Regions from separate parts of the Guptibacillus hwajinpoensis genome, predicted to be linked through region 3. Evidence: riboswitches for the same ligand, from Rfam matches in the RefSeq annotation. Region 3 holds a riboswitch; each other region holds the start of a gene.
What was found. A riboswitch is a leader RNA that binds a small molecule or an ion and turns the genes downstream of it on or off. The one in region 3 is predicted to bind S-adenosylmethionine.
Positions count from the first base shown of each region.

Region 1 (10,647 bases), 1.4 Mb from region 3:
CATAATACGTACTTCCTTGTTGCTCACTTCCACTACGTGCTCATCTCGGGTACTGTATACGCTTGTTTTGCAGGATTATACTTCTGGTATCCAAAAATGTTCAATCACCGTTTGAACGAGCGTCTTGGTAAATGGAGCTTCTGGATTTTCGTAGCAGGATTTAACCTTTGTTTCTTCCCGATGTACTTCCTTGGTCTTGCAGGAATGCCTCGTCGTATTTACACATACGGCATCGGAGACGGTTGGATGAGCATGAACGTCCTTGCTACATTTGGCGGAGTTCTTATGGGAATCGGCTTCTTGATTCTTGTTTATAACATTTACTACAGCTTCCGCTATTCTCCACGTGAAACAACTGGTGACCCGTGGGATGGAAGAACGCTTGAATGGTCAACACCAGCACCAGTCCCGCACTACAATTTCGCTCACCTTCCTGAAGTGAAGGGACATGATGCATTCTGGATTATGAAAGAAGAGAAGAAGCAAGGGAGGTCACCAGAGAAGAAACCTTATAAGCCAATTCATATGCCAAGTTATTCAGGCGTACCGATTGTCATGAGTGTGTTCTTCTTCATTTCAGGCTTTGGGATGGTATTCTCATGGCACTGGATGTCGATCCTTGGTTTAATCGGAGTTCTTGCAACAATGGTCATTCGTTCATTTGATTATGATAAAGGCTTCTACGTAAGTGTAGAAGAAATAGAAGAGCATGAGAAAAAGACTACCTTATAAAGGAGGCGTGACGCATGGAATCAGTCGAATATTCTCCTAACACGCCTTTGGAATATCAGTCGGAAACTGGCCGTCTGAATATTCTAGGCTTCTGGATCTTCCTTGGCGCCGAAATTGCCCTGTTTTCAACATTGTTTGCGACCTACTTAGTGTTAGTAGGTCGGACAGCTGGCGGTCCAGGACCAGAAGAGCTTTTTGAAATAAGTGGTGTGTTAATTGAAACGTTTTTGCTACTAACAAGTAGTTTCACATGTGGACTTGCCATACACTATATGAGAAACCATTCTCTTAAAGGTTTGTTTCTCTGGTTAGGCATTACACTTGCATTAGGTCTAGGATTCCTAGGATTTGAAATTTATGAATTTGTTCACTATATTCATGAAGGTGCAGCACTAACAACGAGTGCTTACTGGTCGGGCTTCTTTGTACTAGTTGGAACACACGGTGCCCACGTAACAATGGGTATCGCATGGATTTCACTTATTTTGATTCAATTAAAGCAGCGTGGATTAACACCTGATACAACAAGGAAGGTCTTTATTTCAAGTCTATACTGGCACTTTCTTGACGTTGTGTGGATCTTCATCTTCACAGCAGTCTACTTGTATGGGATGGTGATGTAAGATGTCCTCTAATAACGAGCAGACGAACAGCCATAACCACTTCCCATGGAGCCATGTGATCGGATTCGGTCTATCGATTGTATTAACATTAATAGCTTTATGGGTAGGATTCTACTCAGGATTCAGTCTTACAACGATCATGATCATTGTTGTAATACTTGCATTGATTCAAGCATCCATTCAACTCTTAATGTTTATGCATATTACGGAGAGCGAAGATAGTCGAATACAGACCGGTACGATTCTATACGCTGTCTTTATCGCAGTTGCCGTTGTGGCTGGCTCAATCTGGGTTATGTCTTTTGGAATGCAATATATGAATATGTAAAAAAAGAAAACGCTGTTCACCCGAAGTGGGTAGACAGCGTTTTTTTATTATTCGATAGTTGGCATTTTCTTAGCTAGAGAACGTTCCTTCAAGAAAGGTCGAGCGAAAATGAGATAAGCAGCAAGATGGGCAAAAAGAACGTTAATGGCAAAAAGAGCAATAAAGATCGTATGTGCAACTGGAGCCATTCCGCCTCCGATATAGAATATTAGTAGAGCCCAGATTACCACAATAAATGGCGTGTGAAGAAGCGCAAGCTTCTTATAATCTTGCCACAGAAACAGTGGTGTAGCCGTAATAACGAAAAGATAGACCATATAGACATCCATAGTTAACAACTCCTTTTAATGATACCGCTTACAAATTATGATTTGTGTCAGAATTAAGAATAATTTGTGACTGTTTTGTTACAATCAGTATACCATAATTGTTCAAAAATTCTACACATATTTGAGAATAATTTGTCCGAACTCTATGCTTTAAGTAAAATGTAGAGGAAGTGGGGCGTGTTATGAAAAGAATCTCTTTGCTTATTTTATGGATTGGATTTATTTTCTATGCAGTGTTTTTTTAGCACCGGATGGAAATGGGAACTACTTATCTGACTTAATCAAGATGAACAACCCTGACCCTGGTTTGCTTGCCGTGTTTTCACTACTTGGAGGGGTTATTCCAATTATTGGACCATTCATTATTGTTATGAAAAGAAGTCATTCAATACAGGAGGATGAACATGCGTAAACTTGAGAAAAAAGAAGTAATCGATGCGATACGGCTTTCGGAATATGCTTTTCAATATAAAATCCCTGAAAAGGATCTAGAGAAGAAGATAGCTGCCTATAGTGAGCATGAAATCTGGGGAGATTATGAAGAAGGAAGTCTTGCAGCCAAACTTCACCTGATTGATTTTGAAACGTTTATTGCCGGCAGGTCCTTTGCAATGGGAGGGGTTGCTTCAGTTGCTACATATCCGGAGTTTAGAAGAGGTGGCAGGGTTGCACGTCTGCTTCGACATGCACTTGTAGAAATGAAAAATAAAGGCCAAACAATATCCTATCTTCATCCTTTTCACATCCCGTTTTATCGCAAATTCGGATTCGAAGTGCTTAGTAGTTGGAAAAAGCTCAAATTAAATAAGGAAGATTTTAACACGTTACCTCAAGTAGGCGGAAAAGTACGTAGAATTGCTCTTACAAATGTGTATGAAACACTTAATCCAGTGTACGAAGAATTTGCTCAACGCTTCAATGGCATGCTTGTGCGCACTGAAAGCTGGTGGAAGGAACGGGTTTATTCAGAAGGGTTTTTATTTGCTGGCTATACGAATGAAGAAGGGAATATAACTGGGTATGTGTATTATCAAGTGAAAGATCGTTCCCTTGAAGTGGAGGAATTTGTCTGTCTGGATGGGGAAGCGAGAAGAGGTCTATGGAACTATCTGTGTCAGCATGATTCCATGATTGAAGGTGGAACGATTCTAACGCACGAAGGAGATCCATTTCCTTTCATACTTTCGAATCCAAAAGTGAAAACAAATGTTGAGCCATATTTTATGGCACGAATTATCGACGTTGAAGCCTTTCTACAACTCTATCCATTCGAATTGAATGAGGGTGAATCTCTGTTTCTACATATTATTGATGAACAGGCTGAATGGAACAATGGTAGTTTTCAAATTCATTCTGACGGTGTAAAGATGTTTAAAGGGGATAATACTAATGCCTCCTGCAAGCATCCACCAAAACGTGGACTTCGCTGTAATATTAGTACACTCACGGCTATTCTGACTGGATACCAGAACCCTGCATTTCTATATGAAGCTGGTTTACTTCAAGGGCCTAAGAAGGACGTTGAGGTGTTGAAGGGGATTTTGTCGAAGAGAGAAACAAATTTTATGGATTTCTTTTAAATGGAGAAATTTAGACCATCGCAATGAGTGTTTAGGTATGAATTAGGTAACTTGCCAATGCAATCCATGGTTCGACATACAATTCATGTCTTCTTAATTACTATACAATGAATGAGTGAGATACCTGATTAAAATGGTCGTTCGCATTAATCTGGCAATACCTTGACAAATAGTTAATAAATTGATATTTTTGTTAAAATATAATTTCTTATCCAGAGAGGTGGAGGGACTGGCCCTTTGAAACCTCAGCAACAGGTCCATCGGATACTGTGCTAACTCCAGCGGGTGATAAACCTGATAGATGAGAGCCTTCGGTTTTATTTTGTCAGTAACGCACTCTTTTAGAGTGCGTTTTTTGGGTTTTCTGGATGGAAGAAAAGGAGTATGAAATGGAAGAGAAGCAGGAATTTCAAAGGAAAATGAAGTCACGACATGTCGTGATGCTATCGCTTGGTGGAGTTATTGGGACCGGTCTATTCTTAAGTTCTGGATACACGATCCAACAGGCTGGTCCAGTCGGCACGATTCTCTCCTATTTAGTAGGGGCGCTTGTTGTTTACCTTGTCATGCTATGTTTAGGGGAGCTTTCTGTACATATGCCAGAAACAGGCGCTTTCCATAGTTATGCAGCTAAGTACATCGGAGGAGGTACCGGGTATACGGTGGCGTGGTTATATTGGCTAACCTGGACAGTAGCTCTCGGTTCCGAATTTACTGCCGCCGGGATGCTGATGCAGCGGTGGTTTCCATTCATCAGTGTGTGGATGTGGAGTGGATTGTTCGCCGCATTAATCTTTGTGATTAATGTGCTTACCGTTAAATTTTTCGCAGAAACAGAATTCTGGTTCTCCCTCATTAAGGTATTAGCAATTATCCTCTTTATTATTTTAGGGGGAGCAGCAATTTTTGGTTTTATCCCGATGGAATCAGGTACACACACATCGGTTTTCTCCAATTTTACGAATGAAGGTATTTTTCCAAATGGTGCATTTGCCATAGTTATGACCATGTTAGCGGTGAATTTTGCTTTCTCTGGAACAGAATTAATCGGTATCGCAGCTGGAGAAACAGCAGATCCAGAAAAAACAATTCCGAAAGCTATTCGTACTACGGTGTTTCGATTAATTATTTTCTTTGTCGGTTCGATCTTCGTCTTATCAGCTCTTCTTCCAGCTTCAGATGCTGGCGTATTAGAAAGCCCGTTTGTGGCTGTTCTTGAACGGATTGGTGTTCCATTTGCAGCCGATATTATGAACTTCGTTATTTTAACAGCGATCTTATCTGCTGCAAATTCCGGGTTGTATGCTTCTTCAAGAATGCTCTGGTCGCTCGCAGATAAGCGAACGATATCACCGTTTTTCTCCAGGCTAAATAAACAGGGTGTCCCGCTAAATGCCGTGATGTTTAGTATGTTAGGCGGGGTGCTAGCTCTCTTATCTAGCGTGATTGCGCCAGATACAGTCTATGTTGTACTCGTTTCGATTTCGGGTCTTGCGGTGGTAGTGGTGTGGATGAGCATTTGTGCGTCACAATTTCTCTTTCGGAAACAATTTATAAGAGAAGGGTATTCGGTAAAAGACCTGGGATATCGGACTCCATTATATCCTCTCGTCCCTGTGCTTGCTTTTCTGCTCTGTCTCGCTTCGTTGATCGGGATCGCTTTTGACCCTACACAGAGAATTGCCCTGTATTGTGGCTTTCCTTTTATTGCTTTTTGTTATGGGAGCTATTATCTAACTAAATCTATGAAGAGAAAGGGAGTCAATTATGTTACTGAAAAACGATCCTATTGAAGGCATTTTGCGTGATTACTCGATTATGATATTAGATGGTGCGCTTGCAACAGAGCTGGAACATTATGGATGTGATTTAAATGATCCTCTCTGGTCAGCACGGGTATTACTTGAGAACCCTGAATTAATCTATCAAGTTCATCTAGATTATTTCCATGCTGGAGCGGACTGTGCAATAACCGCTAGCTACCAGGCAACAATAGATGGGCTTAAAGCACGTGGTTTAAACGAGCAGGAATCGATCGAGTTAATTAAGAAAACAGTAGTGCTAGCAAGAAAAGCGCGTGATGATTTCTGGGAGCAGAATGAGCAATTGACCAGGCCTAAACCTCTTGTTGCTGCATCAGTAGGACCTTATGGAGCATTTCTTTCAGACGGCTCAGAGTATAGAGGGGATTATGGCGTTTCTGACGATACATTAGCTCATTTTCACCGTTCAAGAATAAAAGCATTAATTGACGCAGGAGCTGATCTGTTAGCATTTGAAACAATTCCCTCTCTTCAAGAAGCAAACGTATTACTTTCGTTGTTAGAAGAATTTCCACATACTTATGCCTGGCTTTCCTTTTCTATTAGAAATGGAAAGGAAATTAGTGATGGGACACCATTACAGGAGTGTTCCAAACGTTTTGGAGAGATAAAGCAGCTTGCTGCAATCGGAGTGAATTGCGCTTCTCCTTCATTTGTAGAAGAGGTTATTAAAGAGGTAAATAGCCACACAAAAAAACCGGTTATCGTTTACCCGAATTCCGGAGAAGTTTATGAATCTAGCTCCAAAACATGGCAGGGAGAGCAATCACATTCCGAATTGGATCAAGACTCTAAAAGGTGGTTTCAGGTGGGAGCGCGTTTAATAGGAGGTTGTTGCAGAACGAGACCTCATGATATAGAAGAAATTTATCAAAAATGGCGCTGAGTATATGGAGAAAGGGAACGTCCAATATAAAATGGACGTTCCCCTTCTTTTTGCGCTTAACGGGTTACATTTTTTTAAAATGGATTTGTGGCCCACTGCAGCGATTGTTTAATGAAAATCCGAGGATGGAGCTTTAGCTGCCCAACCATATATTCAGCTAAATCCTCCGGCTGCATATATTTCTCTTTATCCTGTTCATCAAGTTTATCGCCAAATACAAGCTCAGTTGCGACTAGACTAGGGTTAAGTGTAAACACGCGAATGTTATTTCGACGCACTTCCTGCATCAGTGCTTCGGTCATCCCTTGGATTGCGAATTTCGAAGCGCTATAGGAAGTAGAACCAGCTGTCCCTTTAAGACCGCTACTTGAGGAGATGTTGAAAATATCCCCGTTGTTTCTCTTGATCATTTGGGGTAAAACGGCCCGTGTGACGTGGTACGTACCGTATACATTTACTTCAAACGTGTGCTTCCAGTCTTCTGGTTTAAGGTCTAAGAATGATCCATTTAATCCAATGCCCGCATTATTAATCAGAATGTTTGCTGAGCCTAATTCATTTTGTAAGTGATCGATTGCCTGATCTACTTCCTCTATATTCGCAATATCAGCAGTCGCAACTGATGCCTTCACTCCTAGCGTTTCCGCTTCCTGTGCAACTTCCTTCAGTTTGCTTTCTGTACGGGCAATTAACCCAACGTTTACTCCCTCTCTAGCTAATTCCAGAGCAGTAGCGCGACCTATGCCACTGCTTGCTCCTGTGATATATGCAATCTTTCCGGTAATTGATTGACCCATTTCTGAACCATCCTTTCTGTTATTCCCTATTGTTAAGTCTAAGGGTAGTAGCAATAATGTTCAAAGATTAAGGATTGTTCGAGAGTGGGTGAACATATCATGATGTTTAACTATAGCTAAAAAAGGTTACAGTTACGAGGTGTACAAATATTAGTTGAACCAATCGGACCTTAAGGGGCAGTTGCCTCCTTACATTCCTGAGGTATTACTGCCCCTTAAGGGTGGGGTAAAGTGAAGGATAAATCATTTTGAAAGATTTACTAAGAGAGCTCAGCTGCACATGCAGCTGAGCTCTTTTGAATTAGTAAGACAAATCATAAAACAAGGAAACTCTTTAGAGTTGGTAAACAACGCAGAAAGTTAACACCAATGAGAGAAGGAATATTCCAAACATTATTAGTAGATAACGTGCCTTTGTTATTTGCAGCCTGGACCTTAGATAAATACTTGTAAACACGACAATTGGAAAATAAATCGCACTTGCTACAAGAGCCGTGAGAAGGAAAAATAGTAGTAATCCTTCATCAAGGGTAGGATCATTGATGAATCCCATTAAATCACCTACATAGATGAGAACCATTACCCAGAGATCAAGTATTAGGAATGAAAAACAACCAGCAATGAAATGAAACAAAACAGCTAATAGAAAGTATTGATTCTTCATTAATTTCCTCTTTGTTTATCTAGTTTCACTCTTCCGTTAGGAACAACTAGTACTATTATACATGACATTCAAACTCCTTCTAATGTAACGATCCCTTTCAACTATCTTTAAGAGAATCTGATAATCCACATGTAAAATGCACTAGTTTGGAAAATAACTCATGGTGCAAATGGTTTGTTTTGAAAGTCATTAACAGGGTGAGGAGTCAAAAACTAGAATTACTCAGTGTGAGGTAATCATAAACGAGGAGGAATTTGATGGGTAGAATGAAAAAAGTAGCGTTATTAAGCAGTACACTTGCTTTATCGGCGGGTTTAATGACCCCAGCCATGGCAGCACCTAATAGTCAATTTGTTGGAACACCAGAAAGTCAAGAATACTCCATTTCAGGGTTTATCAGCCATGATGAGTTAAGCAAAAAACTTCAGCAGATTGATAAAAACAGCCAGGAGCGAGTTGATGTAGAAGTTGCAGGGTATTCAAATCAAGGACGTGAAATTTACAAAGCTACAGTTGGCTCAGGAGATAAAGTGATATTAATACAAAGCGAAATCCATGGAAATGAAAAAACAGGTACTGCAGCATTGTTAAATTTATTACAGCAACTTGGATCAAACAATTCTACTGAGGCCAAAAAAATCAGGGAAGAAGTAACCATAGTGGCTATGCCGATGGTTAACCCGGATGCTACGGAGTTGAATCGTCGCGGGAACGATCTATCCTGGAGTGAAGTAATTGAAGAATTCCCACAACTAGCTGAAGCTACTCCATCTTGGAATTATTACACCTACACAAACCAATACTGGGATTATGCTTCAAACCCGGGTTTTGACGTGAATCGGGACTTTAATCCAAACCTTAACTATGAGCCTCAACCTGAAGATTTTCCAAGTAATTCATCAAATCCAGGCTGGTACATTACCCCTGAAGCCCAAACTGTCCGTGATGTTTATAAAGGCTTAATGGATGAGTTTGGAAAAGTGGATGTGTTTGTAGATTTGCATCATCAGGGCGAGTATTATGTTGAAGGAACAGATGATAAGGTTACGTTATCTATTTCGGGAGATTTCATTCCTGATCCTGAGAGTGCTGAAGGAGAGAAATATAGTGAGTATGCAGATACATATAATGAGGAATTCTCCAAACAATTAAATGTAGCCGCTTATAATGCTTTACAAGAAAGAGGTAATTCTCTTTTTGACAATATTACACTTTACCCACAGAATCTAGATCTACCGGGTACCGCACTTGGTTCCTTTGCTCTTAATGGAAGTGGGGCTGTGTTATTCGAAGTAACTGGTCAAACTCAAAGTTTTGGTCAGAAGAAAAAGGGACAGCTTATAAAGGCTGTTGAACTTGGTCTCTATGGAATTATCAACGGAGTGACTACTGGGGATGTATATAGTATTGACTCTGAAGAATATAATGAAATCCCACTTACAGATCGGGATCAGGATTATGGTTTTTAAATGAAAAGAAGACGAGTTCATTTGAGTAAACTTCTCTTCTCGATTGATTTACATTCCTGAGGTTTTACTGCCCCTTAAGGGTGGGATAAAAATGTAACGAACTCCATAGAAAAAGTCCTGCTCTCTGGCAGGACTTTTTAACTGTATGAAAGGGAAGAAAATGGAGCAAGTCGAGGTGTAATCTCCTGAACTAACTTGTCACCTTTGCCCTTCGCATATAACTCTAGCAAAAGATCCGCTATTTTTTGCTCAACCTCATAGGTTAACCCGGTATGATAGTCAATGAGAAAATACATTCTTCCATTTTCTAGTGTTCCTGACAACAGCTCGTACTTGTCATACTCAAAATGCACTTCTGTTCCGTACTGGGTCATCTCAAGATAGGTTTCGAAAGGGGTGATGGGAAAAGCCTTTTGACTGTTCATTTCATTTTGTTCCTCCTGGTTCTTTAATAGAATCTACTAGAAAGTCTAACCACCCCGAATCAAACTTATACACAAAAATAGATTTAAAGTTTAAAAGTAATTTAGAGACCTGTTATTTAGGTTGAACACTGTCGGGCTAGTATTTTGACTTCCGAGCAAATCTGTAGTATTTTAATTCCTAGTAATTATATATGAATAATTCAGTTTGGTTTGTGAGGAGGGGAACAATGAAGAAGATCTTGAGAGGTTATTTACAAGCATCGTTAATACTAAAAATTACGATTGCACTTATACTTGGAATTATTGTTGGTCTTGTTTTTGGTGAGCAAGCAGCGGTTTTGGCACCACTTGGTGATTTGTTAATCAACTTGCTGTCATTCCTCATCATCCCACTCATACTATTTACGTTGATTGTCGGTGTCAATCAGACAAGGTTAAGTAACCTTGGACGAATGGGTGGTAAAGTATTTCTTTATTATGTGTTGACGTCTGCCTTTGCGATTATTGTTGGCCTAACAGTTGCAAGTTTGTTCAATCCAGGTACAGGCCTTTCGATTGATCCTGCGGAGTCCTTCGAGGTACCTGACAACCCTGGCGTCGTTAGTGTTCTATTAAGTATTGTGCCATCGAATATCGTTACGGCATTTAGTGAGATGAATTTACTTGGAATCATTTTCACTGCATTCGCTTTCGGTATTGCCATTTCCGCATTAAGGAATTCGAAGGAACACGGTGAACTTGGCGAACATTTATATAAAGTTATTGAAGGATTGAACGAAGCAACCTTTAAAATCATGAATGTTATTCTTCAATACGTACCAATTGGAATTTTTGCGATTATCGCTAAAACAATCGGAAACCAGGGAATGCATACAATTCTCTCGCTAGGAAATATGATTGTAGTGCTCTACATTGCCCTAATCGTTCAGGTAGGGATCTATGTTGTTTTTATGCTGTTCTTCAAAGTCAGTCCGAAACGATTTTTCTCGAA
Region 1 covers NZ_CP156674.1:2,300,104-2,310,750, forward strand. Annotated here, with positions in the region: gene qoxB (cytochrome aa3 quinol oxidase subunit I) at 1-732, shown strand, start outside; gene qoxC (cytochrome aa3 quinol oxidase subunit III) at 747-1,355, shown strand; gene qoxD (cytochrome aa3 quinol oxidase subunit IV) at 1,357-1,683, shown strand; gene ABFG93_RS12070 (spore morphogenesis/germination protein YwcE) at 1,731-2,012, opposite strand; gene ABFG93_RS12075 (hypothetical protein) at 2,221-2,424, shown strand; gene ABFG93_RS12080 (GNAT family N-acetyltransferase) at 2,417-3,592, shown strand; SAM riboswitch class I at 3,798-3,900, shown strand; gene mmuP (S-methylmethionine permease) at 3,982-5,385, shown strand; gene mmuM (homocysteine S-methyltransferase) at 5,360-6,301, shown strand; gene ABFG93_RS12095 (3-ketoacyl-ACP reductase) at 6,376-7,098, opposite strand; gene ABFG93_RS12100 (hypothetical protein) at 7,433-7,762, opposite strand; gene ABFG93_RS12105 (M14 family zinc carboxypeptidase) at 8,020-9,231, shown strand; gene ABFG93_RS12110 (hypothetical protein) at 9,369-9,656, opposite strand; gene ABFG93_RS12115 (dicarboxylate/amino acid:cation symporter) at 9,884-10,647, shown strand, end outside.
Region 1: it holds a riboswitch for S-adenosylmethionine, as region 3 does, so the genes downstream of both, mmuP (S-methylmethionine permease) here and ABFG93_RS19020 (methionine biosynthesis PLP-dependent protein) in region 3, are expected to answer to the same signal.

Region 2 (10,647 bases), 1.3 Mb from region 3:
TTCCAGCTACAAGCCAGCCCGGACCATATGAAGCAGCATAGGTTAATGGGGCATAAAATAGCACGAAACCAATGAAACTCCAGCAAGTCCAATGGAAAAAATTTCTCTTCATTTCTGTGAAGACTTGTTTCAGATTGTTTCTGACGAATACAATAAGAACTAAAAAAGGTACCATAAAAAGGAATCGCAATGAGGAGCTCCACATCCAGCTTCCTCCAGCTAACTCCATTGACCGATTTAAAATAAACGTAACGGCAAAAAACATCGAAGCAAGAATACCAATTAGAATTTCCTTCATTTTGTATACATCCCTTTCCTGTGAGAATAATGTATATTATAATAATCTTTTAGTATATTATAGTATACTAAATGAACACTTATTAAATTACAAGAGAAAATGATAGAGAGGAACATAATGTGAGTGAAGAAACGATGAAAGATGCAGAGAAAGTAGCTAAGCAGGTGGGCCATACACTCAGAAGAATCAGGAAAGAGCGAAATATTAGTCTACAGGAATTAGCTGAGTTTACTGAGGTTAGCAAATTAACTCTGGGTAAAATTGAGAGAGGGGAAGCTAATCCTTCTCTAACGGTAATCTGGAAGATAGCGAATGGGCTCTCGATTCCCATCTCAACCTTACTTGCTGAAACCCAGCAGGTCGCAATATCCCGTAAAAATGAAGGTAATAAAGTATTAAGTACAAATGAGGAACTGATGTTAGAACCGATGTTTACAAACGCAGGATATGGATCAATAGAAACACATCGGGCCTTTTTAAAGCCGGGAGGCGAATATTATGCAGACGCCCATCAGGCGGGCGTTATTGAATATGTGACAGTTATGGAAGGAAGCGTAATGGTTCAAGTAAAGAATGAATTCTATGAGCTAAATACTTATGATTCAATCAAGTTTAGTGCCGATCAAGAACATGGTTATCTTAATCGTAATTCTACTCCAGCGGTTTTACATTTCGTCATGATTTATACAAAATCATAGGATTAAGACACCAGACGAAACAGATGTCTAAATCTCCTGTCGGACTAAAAGTAAATTCTTCTTCATGAACTCCTTTATTCAGAAATAGGATGTCAGTAGAGCTTTTTGAGTAATGGAGGGATATCCGATGGCGATCCATACGGTAGTATCTGGGGATAATTTATGGAGGATTTCAATTTCTTATGGTGTGCCGATTTCAACTTTGAAGGTAGTGAACGGGCTTGTCTCTGATCGGCTTGTTCCTGGTTTGAATCTGTATATCCCGGATCAACAGCTGCCTGTAAGATACTATCAAATCAAGCCCGGAGATACTTATTGGAAACTCTCCCAACAATTTAAGACCTCGGTTCAAGCCATCATTGCAGCGAATCCAGGGATTAACCCCAATGCGCTTCCAGTCGGACTAAGAATCCGAATTCCCACTTTGCAAAAGTACTCGATGCAATCACTTGTTTTCTTTGATGCACTAGAGGGTTCGCCTTATTTAGATATTCTCGATGATCTTGCAGGGTCGATAACTTATCTAGCCATTTTCACTTATTCATTCACACGTGAAGGTGAGCTGCTCTCGATAGATGATGCCTCGATTTTACAAAAAACGAAAGAACTGAATATCAAGCCATTACTTGTGATCAGTAATTATGAAGAGGGAATGTTTAGTCCAGCGTTAGCTGATAACGTTCTCCATAATTCTGAAAGAAGAAGTGCATTGGTACGGAATCTTGTCTCTAAAGTGAATGATAAAGGCTATGCAGGAGTAAGTATTGATTTTGAGTTCGTTCCTCCAGATAGAAGGAATGACTTTACGGCATTTTTAGAGGAGTTAAAAGAAGGTCTAGGGAATCTGATTCTACAAATTAATGCGCATTCGAAAAGTAGCGATATGCCGACGAATCGATTGGTTGGTTTCCTTAATTACAGGGCAATTGGGGAGATTGTAGACATCGTTTCTATTATGACAATTGACTACGGATACGCGATTGGCCCGCCTGATCCCATTGCGCCTGTATGGTGGGTTGAACAGGTATTGATGTATGCAACTGGACAGATCAACCGGCGCAAGATAATGATGGCGATGAGCCTTTATGGGTATGACTGGACTCTTCCACTACAGACGGGAAGAGTGGCAGAAATGCTTTCAGTACAAAACGCACAAAACCGTGCCATCGAGGCATGGATTCCTATTCAATATGAGTGGGTGGCAGAGGCTCCAAACTACGGTTATCGATATATGAATATGGTGGATCATCTGGTATGGTTTGAAGATATCCAGAGTATCACTGCGAAATATAAACAAATGGAGGTTTATAACCTCCTCGGAGCAACTTATTGGCGGCTGCGCTTTAAATTTCCGCAAAATTGGGCATACGTTAAGAAGAACATATTCGTCTTAAAATAGGTTGTTAAAGCACTTGAATTTCCAGGCGATTATCACACGTTAAACAGCAAAATCATCTGGAACAAGAAATGTGTCTAAAAGTATAAAAAGAAACGCTCAATTTAGCTCTGAGCGTTTCTTTTTTATACTTTCTTATTTATTATATAGCGCTAACCGATCTATCAACTGTGAGCTATCCTGGTTGACACCGGTAATCTCGACATGAATCTTATTCTGTCTAAATTTCATAACGACTTTATCAACGGCTCCTACACCTGAGTCGTCCCAGACATGAGCGTTAGATAAGTCGATTTCTACCTTGTTCATCGGTTCTTCTTTAAAGTTAAAGCTATCAACGAAATCTGTTACAGAAGCAAAGAATAGTTGACCGTTTACATGGTAGATTGTTTTCTCATTCACATCATCGACTTTCTCTTCGATTCGCACTTTGGAAATTTTAGCGGCAAAGAAGAGGGCGCTTAGTACAACACCTGCAAGCACGCCTTTTGATAAGTCGTGAGTTGTTACTACAGTAACAACCGTTACGACCATAACAACACTATCTGATTTAGGCATTTTATGAAGGTTTGCAAGGGAAGACCAATCAAATGTGCCGATTGAAACCATGATCATCACACCAACAAGTGCGGCCATCGGAATCATAACGAGAAGGTCATTCAGAACAAGAATTAAGAACATCAGGAAAACACCAGCAACAAGTGTAGATAAACGTCCGCGTCCGCCAGATTTGACGTTAATCACTGATTGTCCAATCATGGCACAACCAGCCATTCCTCCGAAAAATCCAGTCACGACGTTTGCCATACCCTGTCCCTTTGCTTCTTTATTCTTATTACTTTCTGTATCTGTCATGTCATCAACGATTTGGGCTGTTAAAAACGATTCAAGTAAACCTACAATTGCGAGTGCTAGTGAATAAGGAAAGACAATTGCTAATGTTTCAAAATTAAGCGGAATGCTTGGAATTAAAAACATAGGTAGAGCTTGAGTTAATTCACCCATGTCACCTACTGTTCGTACGCCACTGCCAGTCATCAAAGCGATGATTGTAATTACCACAATCGCTATTAATGGAGAAGGTACAGCTTTTGTAAAGCGTGGAATGATATAAATGATCGCAAGTGCACCTGCAACCATCGCGTACATACCCCACGATTCACCGACAAAGTGTGGAAGCTGGGATGTGAAAATAAGAATCCCCAGTGCATTCACAAAGCCTACCATTACAGATCGAGGAATGAATTTCATGAATCGGGCTAATTTAAACACCCCAAGCAGGTATTGAATCACACCTGTTAAAATGGTGGCAGCAAGCAAGTATTGTAAGCCGTGATCGGCAACTAGTGTGACCATCAGGAGCGCCATCGCTCCTGTAGCTGCTGATATCATTCCAGGTCTACCACCAACGAATGCAATCACAACCGCGATACAAAAACTCGCGTACAATCCGACCATCGGATCAACACCAGCAATAATAGAGAAGGCAATGGCTTCTGGAATTAGAGCAAGTGCGACGACAATACCAGCAAGCGTATCGTTTTTTACATTACCAAACCAATTTTCTTTTATTGTAGATAAGTTCAATGTTGCACCTCTTTCTTTTTTGATTGTAGTTATGACTTTTAACTCTCATAAAAGTCGGGTCCGTTAGCAACATGATGAAGTTTAGCATGAAATCTATGAAAATGAAAATGGTTATGTAAGCGTATATCATAGTAGTTTTTCTTTTAATTACGATTATTTTCTTTTGTATACTTCAATTTTGATTTTAGTAATTTTAATATCATATCGTTCATTTTGTTGGTTCTAAGTGGTAATTTAATAGAATTTATTATAATTTGCTATAATTTGTTATAATGAGTTATCTTTTTCATGAAGTTTGGTTCACGGTAAGAGGAACTTTGTTAGAATAAGAAGACAGATTTATAAGGAGCGATACGATGAGTCAGGATAACGAGCATCATGATATTATGACGATCTCTCAAGTAGCAAAATACTTTCAAATCAGCGAGATGACCACATATAAATTAGTTCAGGACGGGAAAATCCCTGCATTTAAAATTGGAAGTCACTGGCGTGTTCAAAAGTCAGATCTAACGGAATTAATAAAGAAGCTTAAAAATGGCGAACGAATATGAGTTGGCCAAAAGGTTACAATAAAGAGCGCTATTCGAAGCGAATAGTGCTCTTTTCTATGAAAATTATACAAAGATCATCCTCCTTTTATTTCATTTACGAAACTTAAACAGGAAAACAATTAGGTCCTAATGCTCCAGAAAAGATGTTTCCCCTCTACTGATATTTCTCCTCATCATAAGTACAACTTCTGCAGAACTTTATTTCCACTGATATTTTCCAAAATGGTGAAGGCAAGACTAGTTAGGCGCGTAAAATATTTCTCGATCTAGTACGAGTTGGTTGACTTATGACACCGTGTCACATATAGTAGGATTTGTTCATTATGACACCGTGTCATAAATAATCGAGTGGGTGATAAGAGATGCCGAAACAAACGTTTTTTAATTTGAAGGAAGAAAAGAAGCAAACACTGATTAATGCCGCTAAAAAAGAGTTTTCAAGGGTGTCGTTATATGATGCTTCCATTTCAAATATCCTCAAAACTGCTGGTATACCAAGAGGTAGTTTTTATCAATATTTCGAAGACAAAGAAGATGCTTTCTTTTATTTATTAAATGAGCATGCGAAAGAACGTCACAAGAATTTTATTTTGAACTTAAAGAAATTTAATGGTGATCCATTCGAAGCGATCGCTGAGATTTTTCTATCCGTTCTAGAATACTCAGAAGATACCGGTCAGAGGGATTTTATTCGGAATGTCCTCCTAAATATGAACTATAAGATTGAGAACACGTTTTCTAAATATTTAACAGAGGAAGCATTAAATGATCGATTCAATGACGTTTATGATTTATTAGATACAACACTTCTTAATATTACTGATAAAAAAGAAGTGTTTCATGTGATGCAAATCTTGAAAGCCGTAACGTTTCATAACCTCATTTACAGTATTTCAAACGATTTAACAATCGAAGACGCCATGATAAAATATCGCATTGAATTAAATCTGCTGAAATCTGGGCTCATTCGAGGTACAAATTGATGTCGCGAAAAAAAGGATAACTTAAAGAAAGAAGGAAAAATATGAGCGAAAACAATCAAACATCACAGGGGATTGGGTCTTTCAATAAAGTGCCACTTTTGCTTGTGTTAATTTCTGGCGCGTTCGCTGCTATATTAAATCAGACGCTACTAGCGACGGCATTGCCGCATATTATGGTTGATCTGGACCTTGATGCAAGTACAGCTCAGTGGCTAACCTCAATCTTTATGCTTGTTAATGGAGTTATGATCCCCATTACTGCTTTTCTAATTGGGAAGTTTACGACGAGAACACTGTTTCTAACAGCAATGGGGTTATTTGCTGGGGGAACATTAATCTGTGCGATTGCTCCTAATTTCGCAATCTTAATGCTTGGACGTATTATTCAAGCATCAGGCGCAGGGATTATTATTCCACTTATGCAAACCATCCTATTCTTGATCTTTCCTGTTGAAAAAAGAGGAACAGCTATGGGGATGTTTGGACTTGTAATTTCATTTGCTCCAGCTATCGGTCCAACCCTATCAGGATGGCTTGTTGAACAATACCCATGGAGAAGCCTGTTTTATGTTATTTTGCCCATCGTCATAGTTGATTTTATCCTTGCATATCTCATCTTGAAAAATGTCACAGAGAAAACGAATCCGAAGTTGGATATTTTATCGATTGTCTTATCTTCCTTAGGCTTCGGTGGATTGCTTTATGGATTTAGTAGTGCAGGTACGAATGGATGGGGTAGTGAGCAGGTCATCATTGCGATGATCGTTGGTGCAATTTCGTTATGCTGGTTCATCTTGAGGCAATTAAAATTAACTCAGCCAATTCTGCAGTTTAGGGTATTTCAATACAAAGTTTTTACCTTAACGACGGTTCTTGGCATGGTAGTGTTTATTGCAATGATTGGAGCAGCAACTGTCCTTCCGCTCCTTATGCAGAATATGCTTGGATTCACTGCATTTGAGTCAGGGTTAATGCTGTTACCCGGGGCTCTTATTATGGGCTTTATGAACCCTATTACAGGACGGATCTTTGATAAGTTCGGGGCACGATGGCTCGCAATCATTGGGCTTGTCATCGTAACAGTTACAACCTTTATGTTCACGAATTTAACGCCGCAAACATCATTCACTTATCTAGCAGTGGTCAATGCTGTCAGAATGTTCGGGGTTGCAATGGTGATGATGCCAGTTACGACCGCAGGACTCAATCAGCTTCCTGCTCATTTAATTCCACACGGAACTGCGATGAACAATACGATGCGCCAGGTATCTGGCGCGGTGGGGACTGCACTGCTTGTAACGGTGATGTCTCAGGCAGCACAGCCTGGTCGTGGTGTTGAAGGTCTTGTTCATGGTGTAAATGTCTCCTTTATTGTAGCTGGAATCTCGGCGATTGTAGGACTCGTGTTAGCGTTCTTTATTAAAAAGCCCGCCGCTGGAAAAGAGACAGAAGAACCATTGAAAGCACAACAGGCTATTACTGAAAAATAAGAAAAGTCTTTTCAATTCAATCTACGTCATGTACAATGAATACTAATTTAATAGAATTCCTTATCAAGAGAGGCAGAGGGAAAGGCCCGATGAAGCCCGGCAACCATCAAGCGTATGTTTGAACGGTGCCAATTCCTGCAGAGTTATTTCTGCAAGATGAGGAAGAGGCCGTATCAAACTCTTCCTTTTACACTGGGAAGAGTTTTTTTATTAAATTACTTAATTGAATACTTTCAGCATATGGTGCTGTGACTGATGTCACGGCTTAAAAGGGAAGTCCGGTGTAATTCCGGCGCGGTCCCGCCACTGTGAAGGGGAGCGACTTACTAACCACTGTGATCTATGGGAAGGGGTAAGAAGCGTTGAACCTGAGCCAGGAGACCTGCCTTATGTCTGCACATGTACTCTACGGGTTAATAGAGGAGGTGATGAATCATAGGCAGTTCAGCGTGTGACTAAATCTCCCTTTCCGTAAGGGGGATTTTTTTGTTATCTAGTGTTCACGGTAAGAGACTTTTATTATGAAAGGAAGATGGAAATGACTGTGAAAAGTTCATCTATGGGCTATCCAAGAATAGGAGAAAATCGTGAATGGAAGAAGCTGCTTGAACATTTTTGGGGAGGGGATTTATCAGAAGAGACGTTTCATCGTGAAGCAAAACAACTTCGTCTCTCTTATTTGAGAAAACAGCAGGAAAAAGGGATTGATTTGATTCCGGTCGGTGACTTTAGCTTGTACGATCATGTCCTTGATACCGCGGTTATGTTTGGAATTGTCCCAACACGTTTTGATTATGACGGTGGACGAGTGTCTCTTCACACCTATTTTGACATTGCGCGAGGTACAAAGGGAGCATCAGCTTCAGAAATGACGAAATGGTATAACACGAATTATCACTATATCGTGCCTGAGCTCAATGACTGTAAACCTTTACTTGTGCAAAATCGTCCGCTTGAGTTTTATAGGGAAGCGAAACAGGAGCTTGGAATTGAAGGGAAGCCAGTCCTACTTGGTCCAATAAGCTTCGTTCTCTTATCAAAGGGATATGAACCAGAACAAACCAGAGAGGTCATTCATAAATTCTTGCCATTATATGAACAGGTCTTTAAGGAATTAGAAAATGAAGGAGTAAGGTGGATACAGATCGATGAACCAGCTCTAGTAACAACAGTTTCAGATGAAGTTCGTAGTTTATATAAAGAGGTATACGAAGTGTTGCATCAATCAGCTCCAAACTTACATGTACTTCTCCAAACCTATTTTGAAAGTGTCACACACTACGATGACGTTATACAGCTTCCGGTTCAGGGGATTGGTTTTGATTTCGTTCATGACCGCGGTGAAAATTTGAAGGCGATTAAGGAAAAAGGGTTTCCTTTAGATAAGGTGCTAGCAGCAGGCGTCGTGGATGGGCGAAATGTATGGAGATCCAATCTTGATCAAAAGATCGATGTGTTATCGGAACTGACCAATGAAATTGAATTGGATCGGCTCATTGTTCAGCCGTCTTCAAGCTTATTACATGTTCCTGTTACCTTAAAAAATGAGAATAAAATCCCTGATGTATTGCTCAATGCTCTTTCATTTGCAGATGAAAAACTCCAGGAAGTTGTTTTGCTTGCAATGGGAGTTAAGGAAGGAAAAGAAGCGATACGGCAGGAAATCTCATCAAGTGTTTATGCAGTACAACAGTTGAATCAATCTTCCTATCGAAATGACGATGTAGCTCAAGAATCAAGTCAATCTTCTGAAGACATAAAGCGGAAAGCGCCATTTCACGTTCGTTATGAGCTGCAGAAAAAGTCACTTGAGATTCCATTCTTACCGACAACAACGATCGGTAGCTTTCCACAAACGAAGGAAGTAAGAAAACAGAGGTTACAATGGCGGAAAAATGAAATAAGTGATAAGGCGTATAGAAGCTATATTGAAAAAGAAATTGAGAAGTGGATTCGGATTCAAGAAGAAATTGGACTTGATGTTCTCGTGCATGGTGAGTTTGAACGAACTGATATGGTCGAATTCTTCGGAGAGAAATTAAATGGCTTTCAATTTACGAAGTTTGGGTGGGTCCAGTCATATGGTTCACGATGTGTAAAACCACCGCTTATATATGGAGAAGTATCATTTGAGAAACCAATGACGGTGAGAGAAACAGTATATGCTCAGTCGTTAACAAATAAGCGTGTCAAAGGAATGCTAACTGGACCGATTACGATCGTTAACTGGTCGTTTGTCCGAGATGACCGGACGAAAGCTGAAACAGCAAACCAAATTGCAGTGGCACTTCGAGCAGAGGTAGAAGCTCTGGAGCAAAATCGTATCCGGATCATTCAGATGGACGAACCCGCGCTAAGAGAAGGACTTCCTCTGAAGAAAGAGCTACAGCAGCAGTATTTAGATCAGGCTGTTTATGCGTTCAAGCTAGCTACATCTTCTGTTGAAAATGAGACGCAAATTCATACACATATGTGCTACTCGGAATTCGAGGAAATCATTGAATCCATCAAGGCGCTTGATGCTGATGTCATTTCAATTGAAACGTCAAGAAGTCATGGTGAGCTTATTAAAGCTTTTGAGGATAGTACCTATGAACAGGGGATTGGGCTCGGTGTTTATGATATTCATAGCCCACGTGTTCCTAATCAGACTGAAATGATCAGAAGCATTGACAGAGCGCTTCAGGTTCTTCCTGAAAACTTGTTCTGGATTAATCCAGATTGCGGCCTAAAGACAAGAAGGCCTGCGGAGACAATTGAAGCGTTGAAAGTGATGGTCAGTGCTGCAAAACAAACAAGAAAAAGATTCCTCGTTCATGAGTAAGGATGAATGAAACCTTTCTCAATGTTGTTCGTATGTACAGGTACAAGCGTACGAGGAGGAAGTAGATTGAAAAAGGAGAAGAGTACTACCAATAAGTTGGGATTCGGGATAGGAGCAGGACTCGCAATTGGTGCAGGGGTAGGTGCCGCTCTTGATAACATTCCAGTTGGTATAGCAATTGGACTGGCACTTGGAATTGCGTTTGGTTCAGGAGCAGGCAAGAAAAAGGAATAACAGCTAAACAGCTCAAACCTGACTGGTTTGAGCTGTTTATATTATGGAGTTACTTGTTTCGATCAGCATAAATCTTCATTGCATCTCGGATAAATTTAGCCAATCCTTTACCGTATTTATCAATGTTCTTTGTAAAGCGCTGATCATCTACATACAGTTGACCGAGGCCTTCAAAGGCTTCAAGTGTATAGTGATAACCGAAGTTGCCATTGAGAAAGTGATACCATTCGTCGATCGCTTTCTGGGCTTCTCCGGAATCAGGTGCATCATTGCGTAGTTGAGCAAGTTTCTTATAGATGATGTCAAACGACTGTCCAAGCTCTTCCTGTTCATCTGTCGTCAAGCTGCCGAGCTTTTTATTGCAACGCTCTACAGCTTCGTCTCCGTACCGGTCACGTGCTTCCTGTTCATAAGGATTGTGACTGAAGTTAAACCCTTCAAATTTTTCTTTTTCTGTCATGTTAATTTCTCCTTTCGCATGTCGAATCGTCTTATCAATCGTGGTGATCATATTGCTAAAACTCTGTTGTTTTTCAAGTAAGATCCCTCTTTGATACTGGAGAGCTTCCAATCGATTGAAATC
Region 2 covers NZ_CP156674.1:948,555-959,201, reverse strand. Annotated here, with positions in the region: gene ABFG93_RS04910 (DMT family transporter) at 1-298, opposite strand, end outside; gene ABFG93_RS04905 (helix-turn-helix domain-containing protein) at 418-996, shown strand; gene ABFG93_RS04900 (LysM peptidoglycan-binding domain-containing protein) at 1,124-2,395, shown strand; gene ABFG93_RS04895 (SulP family inorganic anion transporter) at 2,528-3,979, opposite strand; gene ABFG93_RS04890 (helix-turn-helix domain-containing protein) at 4,336-4,533, shown strand; gene ABFG93_RS04885 (TetR/AcrR family transcriptional regulator) at 4,896-5,516, shown strand; gene ABFG93_RS04880 (DHA2 family efflux MFS transporter permease subunit) at 5,558-7,006, shown strand; SAM riboswitch class I at 7,064-7,169, shown strand; cobalamin riboswitch at 7,231-7,410, shown strand; gene metE (5-methyltetrahydropteroyltriglutamate--homocysteine S-methyltransferase) at 7,545-9,830, shown strand; gene ABFG93_RS04870 (hypothetical protein) at 9,897-10,064, shown strand; gene ABFG93_RS04865 (MerR family transcriptional regulator) at 10,114-10,647, opposite strand, start outside.
Region 2: it holds a riboswitch for S-adenosylmethionine, as region 3 does, so the genes downstream of both, metE (5-methyltetrahydropteroyltriglutamate--homocysteine S-methyltransferase) here and ABFG93_RS19020 (methionine biosynthesis PLP-dependent protein) in region 3, are expected to answer to the same signal.

Region 3 (10,647 bases):
ATATAGCGAGTTAGTTCAACGGTTAACTCATAGCGAAGGAAGGGCGTAATCAAGTAAATCCCATTAAATAAGTCAATGGCAGCATCGATCAACGATTTAGCTATTGCCATTCCTTCTTCTTGAGCGGTCTTGTCTGGTGCTGAAGCCATCCTATGGCGAATTGAATCTGATAATTTAATTCCAGGCACTTCATTATGGAGGAATTCTGCATTACGAGAGCTTGTTAATGGCATAATGCCGATATAAATCGGGCAGGTTAAATGCTTTGTTTCTTGATGAACTTGAAGTAGTTGTTCTTCGTTGTAGATCGGTTGACTAATGAAATAATCAGCACCATATTGTTGCTTTTTCTCAAGTCTTGCAACGGCGCGATCCAGGTGACGGGTATTTGGATTAAAAGCAGCTGCTACTGAAAATGAGGTTTTTAAACCCAGTGATTTTCCTGAGTAAGAAATTCCCTCATTAAATTGTTTGATCAGCTGAATCAGATCTAAAGAGGATGCGTCATAGACAGAAGTTGCACCTGGAAAGTCTCCTATTTTCGTAGGGTCGCCTGTAACAGCCAGAACCTGATTGATACCGAGAGTGTGAAGACCCATTATATGCGATTGAAGTCCAATTATGTTTCGATCTCGACAAGCAATATGAACAAGAGGACGTACATTAAATTGAGATTGGATAATCGACGCCATAGCAGTGTTGCTTATTCTTGGTGACGCAAGGGAATTATCAGCCAGTGTGATCGCATCTACTCCTATTTCTTGAAGAGCTTTCGCACCTTTCAAGTATTTTTCAGTATTTAATTTCTTCGGGGGATCAAGCTCGACAATAATGGATCGATGCTTCTTAGCAATTTCATGAAGGTGCGGTTCTCGATTAGCATCAGCTTCTAGCATTAAAGGAGCTTTTTCTTTCACGATCACCTTTTTTTGAGTGACAGGATTGGCATCTTTCAAAGAGCTGGCGATGGCTGCTATGTGTTCTGGTGTTGTACCACAGCAGCCTCCGATCAACCTGATCCCCTGTTTATGAAGTGCTTCAGCACTTGCACGGAAGTAATCTGGTGCAGTGGGATAGATGAGTCTTCCATCTTCATAGTCAGGTAAACTCGCATTTGGATAGGCAGAAAGGTAACTTCTGGAAAGAGGAACCTGTTCTAGAGCCTGAATCATATGATAGGGTCCGAGTCGACAATTTACTCCAGTTACATCAGCGCCTGCTACTTCAAGTTCTTTAAGAGCAGTGGGGAGAGGTGTGCCATTTTGCAGAACGCCTGGTTCATGCATGGAAACCTGTGCAATTAATGGAAGATCAGTCTGTTTTCTTGCTATCTCTAACACTGTAATCAGTTCTTCGAGATCATAATACGTTTCAAGTAAAATCCCATCCACACCTTCAAGCAGTAGACAGTATAGCTGTTCTCGGAAACTCCGTTTAATTTCATCAAGCGAGATACCTTTTGTATTTATACCTCTAATGCCACCGATCGTCCCCAATACGTAGGTTTCATCATTAGCAGCCTTTTTTGCTAGCCTGACAGCTTCTGTATTGATTTCTTTTACAAGATCTTCAAGCCCATAGCGGGCTAATTTTATATAATTAGCTCCATACGTATTCGTCTGGATCACATCTGAACCGGCTTCTACATAAGCTCTGTGGACATTCAATACTTTTTCCGGATGTGAAAGATTTAGTTCTTCATAGCATTGATCAATGCCGTACGAATAGAGTAAAGTTCCCATCGCGCCATCTGCTATTAATACTGAAGTTTCTAGTTTTTCTAAAAGGTTCATAATTGCACTCCTTCCGAGACGGCCTTATAGTGTTTGTTTATTTCAGCAAATGCCTTCTTGAAATCATCTAGCAGATCATCAGCATTCTCAAGCCCTACTGAAAGTCGTAATAATCCGTCTGTTATGCCACGCTTTTGTCGCTCTAAAGGAGGCATTGACGCATGTGACATTCTAGCAGGATAGGAAAGGATTGATTCTACAGCTCCAAGGCTAACGGCATACACCGGGATTTGAATGTGCTTCGTAAACATCCTTACTGCATGTTCATCAGGGAGGCGGAAGGATAGAACTGCTCCAGGGCCTGACGCCTGATAAAGATGGGTAGAATGACCGGGATGATAAGAGAAGCCAGGATAATAAACTTCCTCAACCAGTGGTTCCTTAGATAAACCATGTGCAATTCGGAACGCAGATATGGAGGATTGCTCAAGCCGGCAATGCAGGGTTTTGATTCCTCTTAGAACGAGCCATGAATCGTGAGCACTTAAGATAGAGCCGAATGAGTTTTGTAAGAAGGCAAGCTTTTCCCCTAACGTTTCATCCTTCACAACTGCAAGGCCAGCAACAACATCACTATGCCCAGCGATAAATTTAGTAGCACTATGAAGGACAATATCTGCCCCCAATTCCAGTGGACGTTGCAGAAGCGGGGTCATAAATGTATTGTCAACAAACGTCAAACACTCATTTGCTTTAGCGAGTTTAACGACAGCCTGGATATCCGTGATTTTGAGGAGCGGATTGGAGGGCGTTTCAATGTAGACTACTTTTGTGTTGGATTGAATGGCTGTTGCGACCTGTTCGAGATCTGTCATATCGACAAATGTGTGCTCGATACCAAACCTGCCAAGAACGTCATGGATCATGCGGTAAGTGCCTCCATAAACATCCTCTGAAATCAGTACATGATCGTTTTGAGATAGCAGCATAAAAGAAGTAGAGATCGCTGCCATACCTGAAGCGAATGCAAAACCCCTTGCACCGCCTTCGAGGTTAGCGATTGTCGTTTCTAGCGCCTCACGAGTGGGATTTCCAGAGCGGCTATAATCATATTTACCAGGCTGATCAAAATCAATTTGATGAAAGGTTGAAGCCTGTTGGATCGGAACGCTAACAGCACCTGTTTGTTTATCAAATTTGTGATCGTTATGAAGCAGTTTCGTTTGAAATGAATACGATTTATTGTTCATGTTGTACACCCTCCTTAGTGAAAATAGCCAGCGCTTGTTCTAAATCTTCGAGTAGGTCATCAATTTGTTCGATTCCGACAGAAAATCGAAGCAACCGGTTACAGACGCCTTTCTTGATTCTGATGTCCTCAGGAATGTCAGCATGTGTTTGTGTGGCAGGATAGGTAATAAAACTCTCTACACCTCCAAGGCTTTCGGCAAAAGTAATAAGCTTTAGGTTTCTTAGAAAGAGATCAACCCACTCTTCTGAACGCAGCCGAAAGGAGAGCATGCCTCCCTTACCGGGGTAAAAGACATCTGTAATAGCGTCATGCTGGACCAGGTATTCCTCGACGATTCTAGCGTTTGCTTCATGTTGTTTCATTCTAAGCGGGAGTGTTTTCATACCTCGTATTAATAACCAAGAATCAAGTGGGGAAAGAACAGCTCCGGCTCCATTTTGATACATTTCTATTTCAGAACAGATCATTTGTCCTCTGGCTATGACCAGTCCTGCAAGGACATCATTATGACCTCCCAGATATTTGGTCGCACTATGCACAACAATATCTGCGCCTAGTTTTAATGGATTCTGTAGTAACGGGGTGAAAAGGGTGTTATCAACAATAAACAATAAATCATTCTGTTTAGTGATCTGGCTTATTTCTTTTAAATCAGCAAGTATCATTAACGGGTTAGATGGGTTCTCTACAAAAATTGCTCTTGTTTGATCAGTCAACATTGTTTGAATTGAGTCTGTATTCTGGCTATCAAAATAGGTGAAAGCAATACCAAAATGACTTTCTGCATGAGCGAACAACCTATAGGTCCCTCCATAAAGGTCATCTGACACGAGGATGTGATCACCACTTTTAAAGAGGGAAAGAACCGCTTGAATCGCAGCCATTCCTGAACTAAAGGCGAAACTTTGATCACCGTGTTCAAGTTCAGTTACAGCAGATTCAAGAACAGCTCTCGTTGGGTTTTTGGTTCTTGAATAATCAAACCCTGTTGATTGTCCGATGCCTTCGTGACTATATGATGTAGAAAAGTACACAGGTGGATTAACCGCTCCGGTTTGTGGGTCTGATTTATTTCCTAATTGGACAAGTAACGTTTCATGGTGGTGATTTCGCATAATCATTCTCCTTTTTTTATTAATTAGGGCAATAAAAAAAAGCCCTCTATAAGAAGAAGACTTTGGCTGCTCTTCTTCTTATCGTTCAAGTTGAAATCAACTTGCTGGAATTAGCACCTTTCCGTAAAAAAAAACGGTGGTTGCTGAAGCTTCGTAGGGCCAGTCCCTCTGCTTCTCTTGATAAGAATTAAAATAATATGGAGTTAATTAAATGAATGTTATTTCAATAATCTACATCACTTTAAAGTGAATTGCAAGGGTTTATGCAAAATAATCTGAAACTTCCTTCTATTTATTGCTTTCTTCGTGATGACGTTCATTAGATACACCACGCGATTTAGGAAGAGGTATCTCTTTTAACGTCAAATAAAGAAGTGTGATTGCAACAAACCAATAAACAAGGAATCCAAAAGGAACAGTTGTCCTAATCAATGCCATGATGGCAAAGAATATCGTAGGAATTGTAACAGCATAAACGGAGAGCACCCATAATTGTTTGTAGGACACTTTACGTTTGGTCATACTGCGCAATAGTAGGCCGATCGTTGCCAGAACGGTAATACCGATAAATTTAAGACCCGTTTGTAGTAAATAGACGACAAATATAAGTAAAGGAATGAAAATAGGGAGCAAGCTATCAAGGTTTTTAGAAAGCTCCATTACGTCATGTTTAGTAAATGTCATTGTACTAAAGTTACTGTAATCAAACTCCTGCCGGGCTCCGTTTTCATTGATAATAATTCTGTCTTCTAAAAACGCAATGACCGAATCGTAAGCTTCAACATCGTCAGGCTTTGTTTCACCTGTTGCATCGAAAATGAAAGTGCCTTCACCTTCCTCTCGAACAAGTGGCTTATCTTGATCTGAGGTTAACGTCCCGTCTTGAAGAGTGAAATCAGGAACCTCCGTCATATACGTTTTTAATTCATCGTACGCATTTGTAAATGAGATGGCGGTGATGATGCCAACAGGTACGGATGTTAAAAACATTAACAAGAAAACATAAAGAATCGGCTTGCCGAGTTTTTGAAAACGAAAGCGAGCCATCATTTTTGGTGAAAATAAACTGTAAAAAAGTTGTTTGAAAATGTTCAAATCAAAATCTCCTCTCCACTTCAGGGTGTATCTCCCCAGAACTAGTTTAGCTTATAAAAGGAGATAGGAACAATAATGATATTGAAACTTTTTTGAAACAAACCTGGTTATTCAATAATATCTTTACAAATCTATATTAACTCTTTACAAAGGTGGGGGTGATGTAGATAATAGACAAGGGACTTTGTTGAGTATTGTCGAAAAAATAAATCATGGTGCAAGGGGTTGAAATGATGGAACTCAACGTTCAGGAGATGATCTTTCAATTTGTGGGAGGTCTGGGTATTTTCCTGTTTGGACTTAAGTACATGGGAGATGGCCTTCAACGATCAGCAGGTGATCGCTTAAGAGACATTCTGGATCGCTTTACAACGAATCCATTTATGGGTGTGCTCGCTGGTATAGTAGTTACCATATTATTGCAAACTAGCTCAGGGACTACGGTTCTTACTGTCGGCTTAGTAAACGCAGGGTTTATGACCTTAAGACAGGCAATTGGTGTCATAATGGGTGCTAACATTGGTACTACTGTTACTGCATTTATCATCGGTATTCCAATTAAAGATTACGCACTACCGATTATCTTTATAGGTGCCGTGCTAATTTTCTTTGTTAAAAACAAGAAAATCAGTTATCTTGGCCAAATCATTTTTGGTTTTGGTGGCCTATTCTACGGTCTTGAACTTATGAGTAATGGTATGAAGCCTTTAAGAACCCTTCAAGCTTTTCAAGATCTTACGGTTAGTATGAGTGACAATCCTATACTCGGAGTAGTAATTGGAACAGTCTTCACGGTCATTGTGCAAAGTTCCAGTGCAACAATTGGTGTTCTTCAAAGCCTCTTTTCACAGGATGCAATGAGCTTACAAGCAGCTATGCCTGTCCTATTTGGTGATAATATAGGTACAACAGTTACAGCTGTTCTCGCATCAATTGGAGCATCAGTAGCAGCAAGGAGAGCAGCTCTTACTCATGTCATATTTAATCTGATTGGTACAACGATATTTTTAATCATTTTATCTCTTTACACTCCTTTTATCGCTTATCTTCAGGGAGTACTCAATCTAAATGAAGAAATGACGATCGCATTTGCTCATGGTATTTTCAACGTTTCTAATACTGTTATCCAGTTTCCATTTATAGCGTTGCTAGCAGTACTTGTTACAAAGATTATTCCAGGTGATGATTCAGCCATTCAATATAAGCCGAAGCATTTAGATCCTGTGTTCATTGAGCGTTCTCCATCTGTAGCGCTTGGCCAGGCTAAAGAAGAAGTCATTCGTATGAGTGAATTCGCATATAAAGGTGTAAAAGAAGCTTCAATTTATTTAACATCAAAAAGTCCAAAAAGTGCTGAGAAAACTGTTCAGTATGAAGAAGCAATCAACAATCTTGATAACAAAATTACTGACTATCTTATTCAGTTATCCGCTACTTCTCTTTCGGGAGAAGAATCAACTCGCCATGGTATGTTGATGGATTCAGTTCGTGACATTGAGCGAATTGGGGATCATATGGAAAACATTGTAGAGCTCGTTGATTATCAACTTAGTAACAAAGTTAAAATGACTGATGTTGCTATGACTGATCTTGATGAAATGTTCAACCTTACACTTTCAGCACTTCAAGAAGCATTTGATTCTCTTGATAAATGGGATGTTGAGAAAGCGCAGGAAGTTGTTAAGCTTGAAGATAAAATTGACAAAATGGAAAGAACGCTTCGTAAACAGCATATTCTTCGTTTAAATGAAGGAGAGTGTTCTGGAAGTGCAGGAATTGTATTTGTCGATATCATCAGTAACCTCGAACGAATAGGTGACCATGCAGTTAACATAGCAGAAGCAGTTATTGGGGAAGAATAATACTATGGAAGCAGAGGTTTTTCTACTCTGCTTCCGTTTTTTTATGAATCTTTCTCAATCACATATACGTAGAATGAATAGGAACAAATGTATATAATAGAAGGAAGAAAGGAGTTGCAACATGGATATATTGGTTTGGGGTCTAGTGAGTATTGCATTTCTCGTAGCCTTTGTCGGGCTTATTTATCCGATTATTCCATCTGTATTGTTCATTTACATAGGTTTTATTTTATATGGGATATTATATGAATTCAGCTCCATGACAATCAGCTTTTGGATCTTACAAGTCCTACTTACAGCATTGTTGTTCGCAGCAGATTATGCAAGTAATTTATTTGGAGTGAAGAAATATGGCGGTTCAAAAGCGGCGATCTGGGGAAGCACGATTGGATTATTAATCGGACCCTTTGTTATTCCATTAGCAGGCATTATTCTGGGTCCATTTATAGGAGCTGTAGTTGCAGAACTCCTATTCCATCGCAAGTCTTTTAAAGAGTCTGTGCAAGTAGGGGTTGGTTCGCTACTTGGTTTTCTTGGAGGAGCAGTCGCGAAAGGTGTTTTGCAAGCGATTATGATTGTTATTTTCCTAGTATACGTAATATGAGTTCTTGATGACGAAGTGGAACAATGATATATTAATTTCATCACTGATTTTTATTTCCGAAAATAAATTCCTAATAAATTATTGACGCTAATAATAGGGATGTGGTATATTAGTTCTTGTCGTTAAGAATTATTCCACAGTAGCTCAGTGGTAGAGCTATCGGCTGTTAACCGATCGGTCGTAGGTTCGAATCCTACCTGTGGAGCCATATGGCGGTGTAGCTCAGCTGGCTAGAGCGTACGGTTCATACCCGTGAGGTCGGGGGTTCGATCCCCTCCGCCGCTACCATATAATTCAAACCATGGCGGTTGTGGCGAAGTGGTTAACGCACCGGATTGTGATTCCGGCATTCGTGGGTTCAATTCCCATCAGCCGCCCCACTTAAATACATAAAGGACCCTTAGCTCAGCTGGTTAGAGCTGACGGCTCATAACCGTCCGGTCGCAGGTTCGAGTCCTGCAGGGTCCACCAAATGCATATCGGAGGAATACCCAAGTCTGGCTGAAGGGATCGGTCTTGAAAACCGACAGGGGCTTAATCGCCCGCGGGGGTTCGAATCCCTCTTCCTCCTCCATTTTATTCATTAATATGCTTTAGAAGCTTGCATGCAAAGCACAGTTTCATTTTACCGTCGCGGGGTGGAGCAGTTCGGTAGCTCGTCGGGCTCATAATCCGAAGGTCGCAGGTTCAAATCCTGCCCCCGCAACCAATTTAAACTTTTTACTACATAAAACATGGCTCTGTAGCTCAGTCGGTAGAGCAGAGGACTGAAAATCCTCGTGTCGGCGGTTCGATTCCGTCCGGAGCCACCACTCAATAAAGATCCCACTCGTCATATTATGGCGAGTTTTTTTGATTGAATTTCAATCAGATGTTTAATTCGATATACTCTCGGGAAGCTTTATATGTGTTGCGGATATTTAGTAATGTTTATTATTTGAAAACGAATACCAAATCTGCTACTGTAAACTTGTGAGGACAACATGTTCACGTGGCGGGAAACCCGTCCTGACAGCAAGTTACATATTATTCTAAGGAGGAGATTCACAATGGCTAAATTTGAACTACCAGAACTACCTTACGATTACAACGCACTAGAACCACATATTGACGAAGAAACAATGAAGATCCACCACGACAAGCATCATAACGCATATGTAACAAAATTGAATGGTGCACTAGAAGGTCATGAAGATCATGCATCTAAAAGCCTTGAAGATTTACTTGGCAATCTTGATGCTTTACCTGAAGGCATCCGTACTGCTGTTCGTAACAATGGTGGCGGACACGCTAACCACTCACTATTCTGGCAACTGCTAAGCCCTAATGGCGGCGGTGAACCATCTGGAGACTTGAGTGAAGCACTTAAGAAGAAATTCGGTAGCTTTGAAAGCTTTAAAGAAGATTTCTCTAACGCTGCAGCAGGCCGGTTCGGTTCTGGCTGGGCATGGCTCGTAGTTAAAGGTGGAGAACTTGAAGTTACAAGCACTCCTAACCAGGATACTCCAGTAATGGATGGTGTTACACCAATCCTTGGACTTGATGTTTGGGAGCATGCTTATTACCTTAAGTATCAAAACAAGCGTCCTGATTACATCAGCGCCTTCTGGAATGTAGTAAACTGGGATGAAGTTGCTAAGCGTTACGAAGCAGCAAAATAATAATTAATTCCCTCTACCCCGGCATTTCTGCCGGGGTTTTTTACTGTTCAATGACGGTGTAAAGTTCCCCAAATATAGTTAGAACGTGATTTAGGACAAGATCAGTTAGTAAACAACCTGTTTCGAAGTCATGTTGACTCCATACAAGTATCTGTTTTCGGTTTACTGTTACACATAACAATCCTTCGTATGTACTTATATGAATGAATGAGGCAGAAGAAGTTGTGGTTAAGTTATAAGGAATATTATACATAGTAAGCTCTCGGTGAATGATTGAAATAAATTGACTTTGCATCTCTGAAGTGATTAATTTCTTTTGGTGAATAAATCCATACATCATTAGTCTCCTTTCAAAAACAGCTTATCCTTTTTCGATCTTCCGCATAACGAACGTGAATTAATACAAAATAAGGGTGGATGAAAAAAGGGGAGTTTGTTATGAAAGTACTGAAGCATATGATCGGCGAAATTGAAGTAACGAAAGATTTATTGTTATTGCTTTCAATTGGTGGGTTATACGCACTGAGCATTGCGCTATCGAATACATTCGTTAATGTATACCTGTGGAAACAGTCCGGCGAATTTGCAGACATAGGAATATACAATCTTTCTGCCGTCATTAGCCAGCCATTGACATTCATACTCGCTGGGAAATGGGCTAAGAAAATGGACAGGGTGATTGTACTTAGAATAGGGGTTATCTTTCTGTCTCTCTTCTATGTTACAGTGCTCTTACTCGGTCAGAACGCAAGTCACTTACTTGTTCTACTTGGAGCGTTACTTGGTATTGGATTCGGGTTCTATTGGCTTGCTTTTAACGTGCTAACATTTGAAATTACTGAACCAGAAACTAGAGATTTTTTTAATGGGTTTTTAGGACTGCTCACTTCTTTCGCTGGCATGATTGGCCCGATTTTCGCTGGGTTTGTGATCTCAAGCCTTGAAGCATTTGCCGGTTATAAAGTGATATTTGGAGTATCGCTTGCGCTGTTTTTTACAGCGGTAATTCTTAGCTTCTTCTTGAAAAGGCGTTCAGCTAAAGGAAATTTCTCATTTAAAAGGGTATTCCAAGAGCGCAAAGCAAATTCTGATTGGCTAAATGTGCTACATGCTCATTTTTTTCAGGGTATAAGAGAGGGTACCTTTATTTTCATCATCGTCGTTCTTGTATTTATTACAACAGAGAGTGAACTTGCCATTGGTACGTTCGGACTAGTGAATTCCGCTGTATCTTTTCTTGCTTATTATATAGCGACAAGGTTGATTAAACCTCGCTATCGAAAAAAAGCCATTCTATATGGTGGGCTTATCCTTTATGCATCGGT
Region 3 covers NZ_CP156674.1:3,690,254-3,700,900, forward strand. Annotated here, with positions in the region: gene ABFG93_RS19010 (bifunctional homocysteine S-methyltransferase/methylenetetrahydrofolate reductase) at 1-1,793, opposite strand, end outside; gene metC (cystathionine beta-lyase) at 1,790-2,983, opposite strand; gene ABFG93_RS19020 (methionine biosynthesis PLP-dependent protein) at 2,973-4,100, opposite strand; SAM riboswitch class I at 4,176-4,287, opposite strand; gene ABFG93_RS19025 (DUF1189 domain-containing protein) at 4,389-5,195, opposite strand; gene ABFG93_RS19030 (Na/Pi cotransporter family protein) at 5,429-7,057, shown strand; gene ABFG93_RS19035 (DUF456 domain-containing protein) at 7,179-7,661, shown strand; tRNA gene ABFG93_RS19040 (tRNA-Asn) at 7,795-7,869, shown strand; tRNA gene ABFG93_RS19045 (tRNA-Met) at 7,873-7,949, shown strand; tRNA gene ABFG93_RS19050 (tRNA-His) at 7,966-8,041, shown strand; tRNA gene ABFG93_RS19055 (tRNA-Ile) at 8,056-8,132, shown strand; tRNA gene ABFG93_RS19060 (tRNA-Ser) at 8,143-8,235, shown strand; tRNA gene ABFG93_RS19065 (tRNA-Met) at 8,294-8,370, shown strand; tRNA gene ABFG93_RS19070 (tRNA-Phe) at 8,398-8,473, shown strand; gene ABFG93_RS19075 (superoxide dismutase) at 8,711-9,322, shown strand; gene ABFG93_RS19080 (hypothetical protein) at 9,363-9,662, opposite strand; gene ABFG93_RS19085 (MFS transporter) at 9,761-10,647, shown strand, end outside.